DNA from 2 places in the Thauera sedimentorum genome. Region 1 is predicted to be linked to the other one. Evidence: predicted binding sites of a transcription regulator. Region 1 holds the regulator's gene; the other holds the start of a gene.
What was found. Region 1 encodes LexA, which represses DNA repair genes until DNA is damaged. Its sites were predicted from a motif close to ACTGTATNTANATACAGT; they were not measured.
Positions count from the first base shown of each region.

Region 2: IAI53_RS08885 (ATP-dependent helicase) is a predicted target of LexA. The motif match lies at 2,188-2,205, and genes of this name have one in related genera.

Region 1 covers NZ_JACTAH010000001.1:1,336,328-1,340,741, reverse strand. Annotated here, with positions in the region: gene IAI53_RS05990 (ABC transporter ATP-binding protein) at 1-510, opposite strand, end outside; gene IAI53_RS05985 (FKBP-type peptidyl-prolyl cis-trans isomerase) at 583-1,068, opposite strand; gene IAI53_RS05980 (peroxiredoxin) at 1,035-1,541, opposite strand; gene lexA (transcriptional repressor LexA) at 1,844-2,458, shown strand; gene imuA (translesion DNA synthesis-associated protein ImuA) at 2,490-3,218, shown strand; gene IAI53_RS05965 (Y-family DNA polymerase) at 3,154-4,414, shown strand, end outside.
Region 2 covers NZ_JACTAH010000001.1:1,949,807-1,954,220, forward strand. Annotated here, with positions in the region: gene IAI53_RS08885 (ATP-dependent helicase) at 102-2,186, opposite strand; gene IAI53_RS08890 (quinone-dependent dihydroorotate dehydrogenase) at 2,520-3,554, shown strand; gene rsxA (electron transport complex subunit RsxA) at 3,645-4,229, shown strand; gene rsxB (electron transport complex subunit RsxB) at 4,329-4,414, shown strand, end outside.

The sequences.
Region 1 (4,414 bases):
GCCGCCGGAGAACTGGAAGGGATAGTCATCCAGCCGGCGCTCCGCGTCGGGGATGCCCACCGCGTCAAGCAGCCTGCGGGCCTCAGCGCGGGCGGCTGCGCCCCGCAGGCCACGGTGGCGGGCCAGCACCTCGGCGATCTGCTCAAACACGGTCATCACCGGGTTGAGGCTGGTGCCGGGCTCCTGGAACACCATGCCGATGCGCCCGCCGCGTACCGCGCGCATGCGCGCCTCGGTGTGCGCCAGCAGGTCCTCGCCGCGCAGGCGCAGGCTGCCGCCTTCGATCCGGCCGCCGTCGGGCAGCAGGCGGGCGATGGCCAGCGCGGTCATCGACTTGCCGCAACCGGACTCGCCCAGCAGGGCGAAGGTTTCGCCGGCGCGCAGCTGGAAGCCGATGCCGGCCACCGGGCGCACCACCCGCTCGCCGCCGATCGCCACGCGCAGGTCGGCCACCTCGAGCAGCGGAGCATCGGGGTCGGGGCCGGCAACCTGGCGGATGTAGCCGATCATCTGCGCGCGGGGTGGATCAGGAAAACGGGGGCGGGATGTGAAAAGGGCCGCTTGCGCGGCCCCGGTCGTGGCTCAGTGGTGATGGCCGCCTTCGCCATGCACGTGACCGTGGGCGATCTCCTCGGCGCTCGCGGTGCGCACCTCGGACACGGTGACATCGAACACCAGCGCGGTGCCGGCCAGCGGATGGTTGCCGTCGACCACCACCTTGCCGTCGGCGATGTCGGTGATGCGGTAGATCATTTCCTCTTCACCGTCGTCGGTGACACGTTCGAAGGACATGCCCACCTCGATGTTCTCGGGAAAGAGCTTGGCGTCCTCGATCAGCACCAGTTCCTCGTCGTAGTCGCCGAAGGCGTCTTCCGGCTGCAGCTTCACTTCGAAGCGCTCGCCGACCTTCTTGCCCTGCAGCAGTTCTTCGAGCACCGGGAAGATGCCGTCGTAGCCGCCGTGCAGGTACACCAGCGGGTGCGCGCCGTCGTCGATCACGTTGCCCTCGGGGTCGCGCACGGTGTAGTTGAGGGTTACGACGGTGTTCTTGACGATTTCGGTTTGCATGAGTCTTTTTCCAGTTCCTTGACCAATTCATAGACCGCGGCGACATGGCCGCGGGGCGTGACGTCGTGGAGTGCGTGGCGAACGATGCCCTGCTTGTCGATGATGTAGGTCGTTCGTCGCACACCCATCTTTTTCACACCGTCGACTTCCTTCGGCTGCCACACATGGTACAGCCTGCAGACCTCGGTATCGGGGTCGGAGAGCAGGCGCACCGACAGGCCGTGCTGATCCCGGAACTCGGCGTGGGTGAGGCAATCGTCGGGACTGACGCCGACCACGATGCAGTCGTGGCGGGCGAACTCCGCTTCATGGTCGCTGAAATCGGCGGCCTGCAGCGTGCATCCCGGCGTGTTGTCGCGGGGGTAAAAGTAGAGCACCACATGATGCCTGCCGCGCTCGGCGGCGAGGTCGAAAGTCTCCATATCCGCATCCGGCAGTGAAAAAGCCGGAGCCGTGTCTCCGCTCTGCAGCATGGGGCCTCCCTGACGTGCGGGGGATTTTAGCCGGGAACCGTAGCGAACTCTACCGGAACCGGACGACGGGACACGAACTTCACGCAGCAACATGGCGGCTCTCCCCTTTGTAGCGGTCATTGTTCAGCGGCCGGACACATCCGCTTCAAGCAATAGCCCAGATCGACGAACGGCTCAAGGCGCATCGCAGCATCTCCCTCGTACAGCGCAGGCGGGCGACGCGGAGCATCTTTGTTCTCGACGCTCGCTTCAGGACTGTTTAAACTTACAGCACAACAATTCTCTCCTTCATGGAGCCCGCCATGCCCCCGCGCAGCGAATCGCTCACCGCCCGCCAGGCCGAGATCCTCGACTTCATCCGCCAGACCGTCGAAGCCGAAGGCCGTCCTCCCACCCGCCTGGAAGTGTGCGCAGCCTTCGGTTTCCGCTCGCCCAATGCGGCGGAAACCCATCTGCGCGCGCTGGCCGCCAAGGGCGCGATCCTGCTCGAGGAAGGCCGTGCGCGCGGCATCCGCCTGGCCGAAGGCCTGGGCCTGCCGCTGGTCGGGCGGGTGGCCGCGGGCAGCCCCATCCTCGCCAGCGAGCACGTCGAGCACCGCCTGCAGCTCGACCCCGCGCTGTTCTCCCCGCGTGCCGACTACCTGCTGCGGGTGCGCGGCATGAGCATGCGCGACGCCGGCATCCTCGATGGCGACCTGATCGCGGTGCACCGCCAGAGCGAGGTGCGCAACGGCCAGATCGTCGTCGCCCGGGTGCACGACGACGTCACCGTCAAGACCTTCCGCAGCAAGGGACCGCTGGTCGAGTTGCTACCCGCCAACCCGGACTACGAACCCATCGTGGTCGATACCCGCGAGGAGCCGCTCGCCATCGAAGGCATCATGGTCGGGCTGATCCGCCAGGACGGCGGTCACTGACGCGCCCAGTCCCGATGGCAGCGCTCACATCATGGCCAACCCGCTCGCCCTCGCCACTTTGCCACCCGGCCTGGTCTGGCAGGCCGACCGCCTGGCCGGCAGCGCCGCGCCCGGGTTGCCCACCGGCTTTGCCGCGCTGGACGCGCAACTGCCCGGCGGCGGCTGGCCGCGCGGCGCGCTGATCGAACTGCTCGCCGCCCGCCCCGGGGTGGGCGAACTCTCCCTGTTGCTGCCGCTGCTGCGCAGCACGCCAGCCGACCACTGGCTGGCCTGGATCGCTCCGCCCCGCCTGCCCTACGCCCCGGCGCTGGCCGCGGCCGGCGTGCCGCTGGAACGCCTGCTGCTGGTGCGCACCGCGAGCGATGCCGAAACCCTGTGGGCCACCCGCCAGGCCACCGCATCGGGGGCCTGCACTGCAGTGCTGGCCTGGCCGGGACGGGTCGACAACGCCGGGCTGCGCCGCCTGCAGCTGGCGGCGGAAGACTCGGCCACGCCGCTGTTCCTGTTCCGCCCGGCGGACGCCGCCCGCCAACCCTCGGTTGCCGCCTTGCGCCTGCAGCTGTCCGCCCGCGCGGGCCGTTTGCTCGTCCATATCCTCAAGCGCCGCGGACCGGCGCCCGGCGCGCCGGTCGAACTCGTCCTGCCGCAGCGCCCGGGCCTCCGCACCGAGTCCAAGCTTTCACCGCCATCCCTCCATGTACTGGCTCGCCCTGCTCCTGCCCGACCTGCCCTTGCAGGTCTTCACCCGCGGCACAGCTGATCCCGGCCTGCTGGCGGTCACCGAATCGCGCCCTCGCCAGCAGGTGGTGGCCGCCAGCCCGGCCGCGCGCGCGCTCGGCGTGAGCGCGGGCGACGGCGTGGCGGGGGCGCTGGCGGTGGCTCCCGACCTGCTGCTGCGCCCGCGCGCGCCCGAACTCGAGACCGCCACCCTGGCGGAGCTGGCCCATTGGGCCGGTCGCTTCACGCCTCATGTCAGCCTGGACCCGCCTGGCGGACTGGTGCTGGAGATCTCCGCCAGCCTGCGCCTGTTCGGCGGCCTGCAGGCACTGGCCGGGACGCTTGTCCAGGAACTGGACGCGCTCGGCCTGCAGGCCTGCATTGCCGGCGCGCCGACCCCGCTGGCTGCGCGCTGGCTGGCGGCCTCCAGCCCGGGCACCCTGGCCATGGCGCGTGGCGGCTGGCAGGAATGCCTCGCCCCTCTGCCGCTTGCGGTGCTGGCCGATGCCGGCGTGGGCAAGGACATCCTGATGCTGCTGCACGGCATCGGCGCCCGCAGCCTGGCCGACGTCCTGCGTCTGCCACGCGACGGGCTGGCCCGCCGGCAGGCGGCGGCGGTGAGTGCGGCGCTGGCCCGCGCCCGCGGCGAAACCCCGGACCTGCGCGACTGGTTCGTACCGCCCGCGCGCTACACCGCCCGGGTGGCGATGGCTGCGCCCACCGACAACGTCGAACCCCTGCTGTTCGCGGCCCGCCGGCTGTTTGCCGGCCTGGCCGCCTGGCTCACCGCCCGCCAGACGGCGGTGGATCACTGCAGCCTGACCCTGGAGCACGAGTCCGGCCCGGCCACCGTGCTCGAGCTCTACACCGGCGCCCCCTCGCGTGACGAGGCCCGCCTGGGGCTGCTGGCGCGCGAACGCCTGGCTGCTTTGCCCCTGCCGGCGCCGGTCGAGGCCTTGCGCCTGGAAAGCGGCCTGCCGGTCGAACTGGCGCCGAAGTCCGCCGATCTGTTCGGCGACCCCGACACCGCGCGCGAGAACGCCGGCCTGCTGTTCGACCGCCTGGTCGCCCGGCTGGGGACGGATGCGGTCACCAGCCTGCGCCCCTGTGCCGACCACCGCCCCGAGCGGGCCTGGCGCCCGGTCCGTCCCGGTACACGCCTGCCGGCCGACACACCGGTGCCGGGGCCGCGCCCGCTGTGGCTGCTTGCCGAGCCCAGGGCGCTGCGCGGCAGCTCCG
Region 2 (4,414 bases), 610 kb from region 1:
GCTTGCCCGCGATGCGGCGCGCGGATATACGGACGCCGCATCGCGGCCAAGGCCGCTCCTACACGCCCTCCCGGGCCGATTCCCGCCACCCGGCCCGCGATTCAATCCCACATCCCGCGCATCTTCGCCGCCAGATCCAGCGCCGCCTGGCGTGAATCCGGCGTGCCGCGCAGTTCCGGCGGCGGGGGCGGCCAGGAGCGCTGCTCGAAGTGGCCGAGCATGCGGTTGGAGATGAAGCGGGTGCGCCCGGCGTACACATGGCGGTCGCCCAGGCCTTGCTGGCCGGTGACGTAGAAGCGCTGCGGCACGACCAGCTCGAGGTGGTCCTTGGCGCGCGTCATGGCCACGTAGAGCAGGCGGCGCTCCTCGTCGATCTCCACGCTGCTGCGGGTGGCGATGTCCGACGGGATGCAGCCGTCGACCACGTTCAACACCGTTACCGCGCGCCATTCCTGGCCCTTGGCCGAGTGCATGGTGGACAGGATCAGGTAGTCCTCGTCGAGCAGCGGCATGCCGGCCTCGTCGCTGGTGGCGCTGGGCGGGTCCAGGGTGAGTTCGGTGAGAAAGCGCTGCCGACTCGGATAGGTGGCGGCGATGCGCGCGAGCTGGGCGATATCGCCCTGGCGCACCGCGGCGTCGTCGTAGAGGCGCGGCATCTCGCCCTCGTACCAGCGGCAGGCCAGCTCGAAGCTCGCCGGCCAGGCGGCGTCGGCCGCGCGCAGGCGGTCGAGCAGCGCGGCAAACTCCGTCCAGCCCGCACGCGCGGCCTCCGGCACCGGCTGCTCGGCGAGCAGCTCGCAACCGGCCGGCGCAGCGGCGAGGTTGTCCAGCACGCGCGCCGCGCTCTTGGGACCGATGCCGGCCAGCAGTTGCAGCACGCGAAAGCCCGACACCCGGTCGCGCAGGTTCTCGGTCCAGCGCAGCAGCGCGAGCACGTCCTTGACGTGGGCGGCTTCGAGGAACTTGAGCCCGCCGAACTTCACGAAGGGGATGTTGCGCCGGGTGAGCTCCATCTCCAGGCGCGCGCTGTGGCTGGCTGCGCGGAACAGCACCGCCTGCTGCTTGAGCTTGATGCCCTCCTCGCGCCGCGCCAGCACGCGCTCGACCACGAAGGCGGCCTGCTCTGCGTCGTCGCGCACGCTCACCAGCTGCGGGCGGGCGTCGGATTCTCGAGCACTCCACAACTCCTTGGCGTAGCGCTCGCTGGCCTGGGCGATCACCGCGTTGGCCGCAGCGAGGATGGGCTGGGTGGAGCGGTAGTTGCGCTCCAGGGTCACGCGCTGCGCCGGCGGGTCGAAGTGCGCGGGAAAATCCAGGATGTTGCGCACCGTGGCGCCGCGAAAGGCATAGATCGCCTGCGCGTCGTCGCCCACCACGGTGAGCCCGCGGCCGTCCGGCTTCATCGCCAGCAGGATTCTCGCCTGCAGCGGGTTGGTGTCCTGGTATTCGTCCACCAGCACGTGCCGGAACTGCTCGCCGACCTCGGCGGCCAGCGCGGACTCGGCCATCATGTGCGCCCAGTAGAGCAGCAGGTCGTCGTAGTCGAGCACCTGCTGGGCCTGCTTGGCGGCCACATAGGCGCGGAACAGCGCCTTGAGTTCCGCCTCCCACTCGGCGCACCACGGGAAGGTGGACTGCAGCACCTCGGCGAGCGGCGCACCGGTGTTCACCGCGGCGGAGTAGATCGCCAGACAGGTGCCCTTGAGCGGAAAGCGCCGCTCGCGGGTGGACAGGCCGGCCTCGTGGCGCGCGAGATTCATCAGGTCGGCCGAGTCCTCGCGGTCGTGGATGGTGAAGGCCGGGTCCAGGCCGATGCGCCCGGCGTGCTCGCGCAGCAGGCGCGCGCCGATGCCGTGGAAGGTGCCGGACCACTCCAGGGAGGCCTGCGCGAGCCAGGGATGCTCGGCCGCAGCCCGCCCGAGGATGCGCCGCACCCGCCGGCCCATCTCGTCCGCGGCGCGGCGCGAGAAGGTCAGCAGCAGGATGCGCGCCGGGTCGGCGCCGTGCAGGATCAGGTTCGCCACCCGGTGCGCCAGCGTGCTGGTCTTGCCGGACCCGGCCCCGGCGATGATCAGCAGCGGCGACGGGGCATCGACGCCGATGCCGTGCATGACCGCCTCGCGCTGGGCGGGATTGAGTTCATCGAGCCAGGCGGACGCGGCATGGGGAGCGGCATGGGTATTCATGGCTGTAATTCTATCCAGTCATCGCACACCGGCGATAGCCCGCGAGCGTCGTGCGGCGCACAACTGGCCTTCAACCTGAAAACCGCAGTTGGACGCGTCCGAGTGTGCGTCTGGCGGGCTGTCTGGCAAGGCGCGACAAAGCCGCATGGTCATTCCCTGCAATGAGGAGCAACGCAGCCAGGCGGCCCGCCAGGCGTGCAATCGGGTGCGTAGTGCACTCACCCGAGCGGTGAGGCTGGACGAAGGCTGACAACACTGTGTTCATCAGGCTTCCTGAACGTCAACAAGCGGTCAACTGCGGTTTTTAGGTTCATACGAAGGTAGAATCCGCCGATGCTCTACGACATCGCCCGCCCGCTGCTGTTTTCGCTCGATGCGGAAACCGCCCACGAATTCACCCTCGCCACCCTGAATGTTGCCGGCCGCGCCTTGCCCGCCGGCCGCCCGGAACCGGCCGCGCCGGTACAGGTGATGGGCCTGAACTTCCCCAACCGCATCGGCCTGGCCGCCGGTCTGGACAAGAACGGCGAGGCCATCGACGGTCTGGCGCGCATGGGCTTCGGCTTCATCGAGATCGGCACCATCACCCCGCGCCCGCAGCCCGGCAACCCGCGCCCGCGCCTGTTCCGCCTGCCGGAGGTGCAGGGCATCATCAACCGCATGGGCTTCAACAACCACGGCGTGGATGCGCTGGTGGCCAACGTCAAGGCGGCCAAGTTCAGCGGCATCCTCGGCATCAACATCGGCAAGAACTTCGATACGCCGATCGAGAACGCCGCCGACGACTACCTCGCCTGCCTGGAGAAGGTCTATGCGCTGGCGAGCTATGTCACGGTGAACATCTCCTCGCCCAACACCGCGAACCTGCGCCAGCTGCAGGGCGAATCCGAACTCGACGACCTTTTGGCGAAGCTCAAGGCCGCACAGACCCGCCTGGCCGACACCCACGGGCGCTACGTGCCGATGACGCTGAAGATCGCCCCGGACCTGGACGACGCGCAGATCACCAACATCGCCGACGCGCTGCGCCGCCACCGCATCGACGGGGTGATCGCCACCAACACCACGATCGCGCGCGACAAGGTGCAGGGCGTGCGCTTTGCCGAGCAGCAGGGCGGCCTCTCCGGTGCGCCGGTATTCGAGGCCTCCACCGCGGTGGTGGTCAAGCTCGCCGCCGCGCTGGCCGGGGAACTGCCGATCATCGCCGCCGGCGGCGTGACCAACGGACGCACCGCGCGCGCCAAGCTGGAAGCCGGCGCCACCCTGGTGCAGCTCTACAGCGGGCTGATCTACCGCGGCCCTGGCCTGGTGCGCGAATGCGTGCGCGCCACCGACGGCATGTCCCCGCCCGCGCCGGCCGCTGCATAGAGCCGGCGTTCATAAGCCTATTCCCCTGTCAGGGTTGAGCGCCGCAGTGCAGCAGGGGATAATCCCGCGATTACACGTGGTTAGCGAGTCATGAGCAGCTACATCTTCGTCGTCATCGGCGCGGTCCTGGTCAACAACGTGGTGTTCATCCGCATCCTGGGCCTGTGTCCGTTCATGGGCGTGTCCAAGAAGCTGGAGACCGCGATCGGCATGGGCGCGGCGACCACCTTCGTGCTCACCCTGGGCGCGGGCACCAGCTACCTGATCGACCACTACCTGCTGCAGCCTTTCGATCTCGCCTACCTGCGCACCCTGTCCTTCATCGTGGTGATCGCCGCCATCGTGCAGTTCACCGAACTGGTCATCCAGAAGACCAGCCCGCTGCTGCACCAGGTGCTGGGCATCTACCTGCCGCTGATCACCACCAACTGCGCGGTGCTCGGCGTGCCGCTGCTCAACGTCGGCCTCAACCACAACCTGCTCGAATCCCTGCTGTTCGGCTTCGGCTCCTCGGTGGGCTTCACCATGGCGCTGGTGCTGTTCGCCGGCATCCGCGAGCGCCTGGACGGCGCCGACGTGCCGCTGCCCTTCAAGGGCACGGCGATCGCGATGATCACCGCCGGCTTCATGAGCCTGGCCTTCATGGGCTTCGCCGGACTGGACCGCTTCCAGTAGGCGGAGCGCCGTGCGCAAGTCCTGATCTGACGCAAAAGAACAACATTCGCTTTCCCTTATTCTTCGCCCCTTTGCCCCCAACCCACCTCCGCTGACCGCATGCTGACCGCACTCCTGATCATGGCCGGAATCGCCGTCGTGCTGGGCGCCACGCTCGGCTACGCGTCGATCCGCTTCAAGGTGGA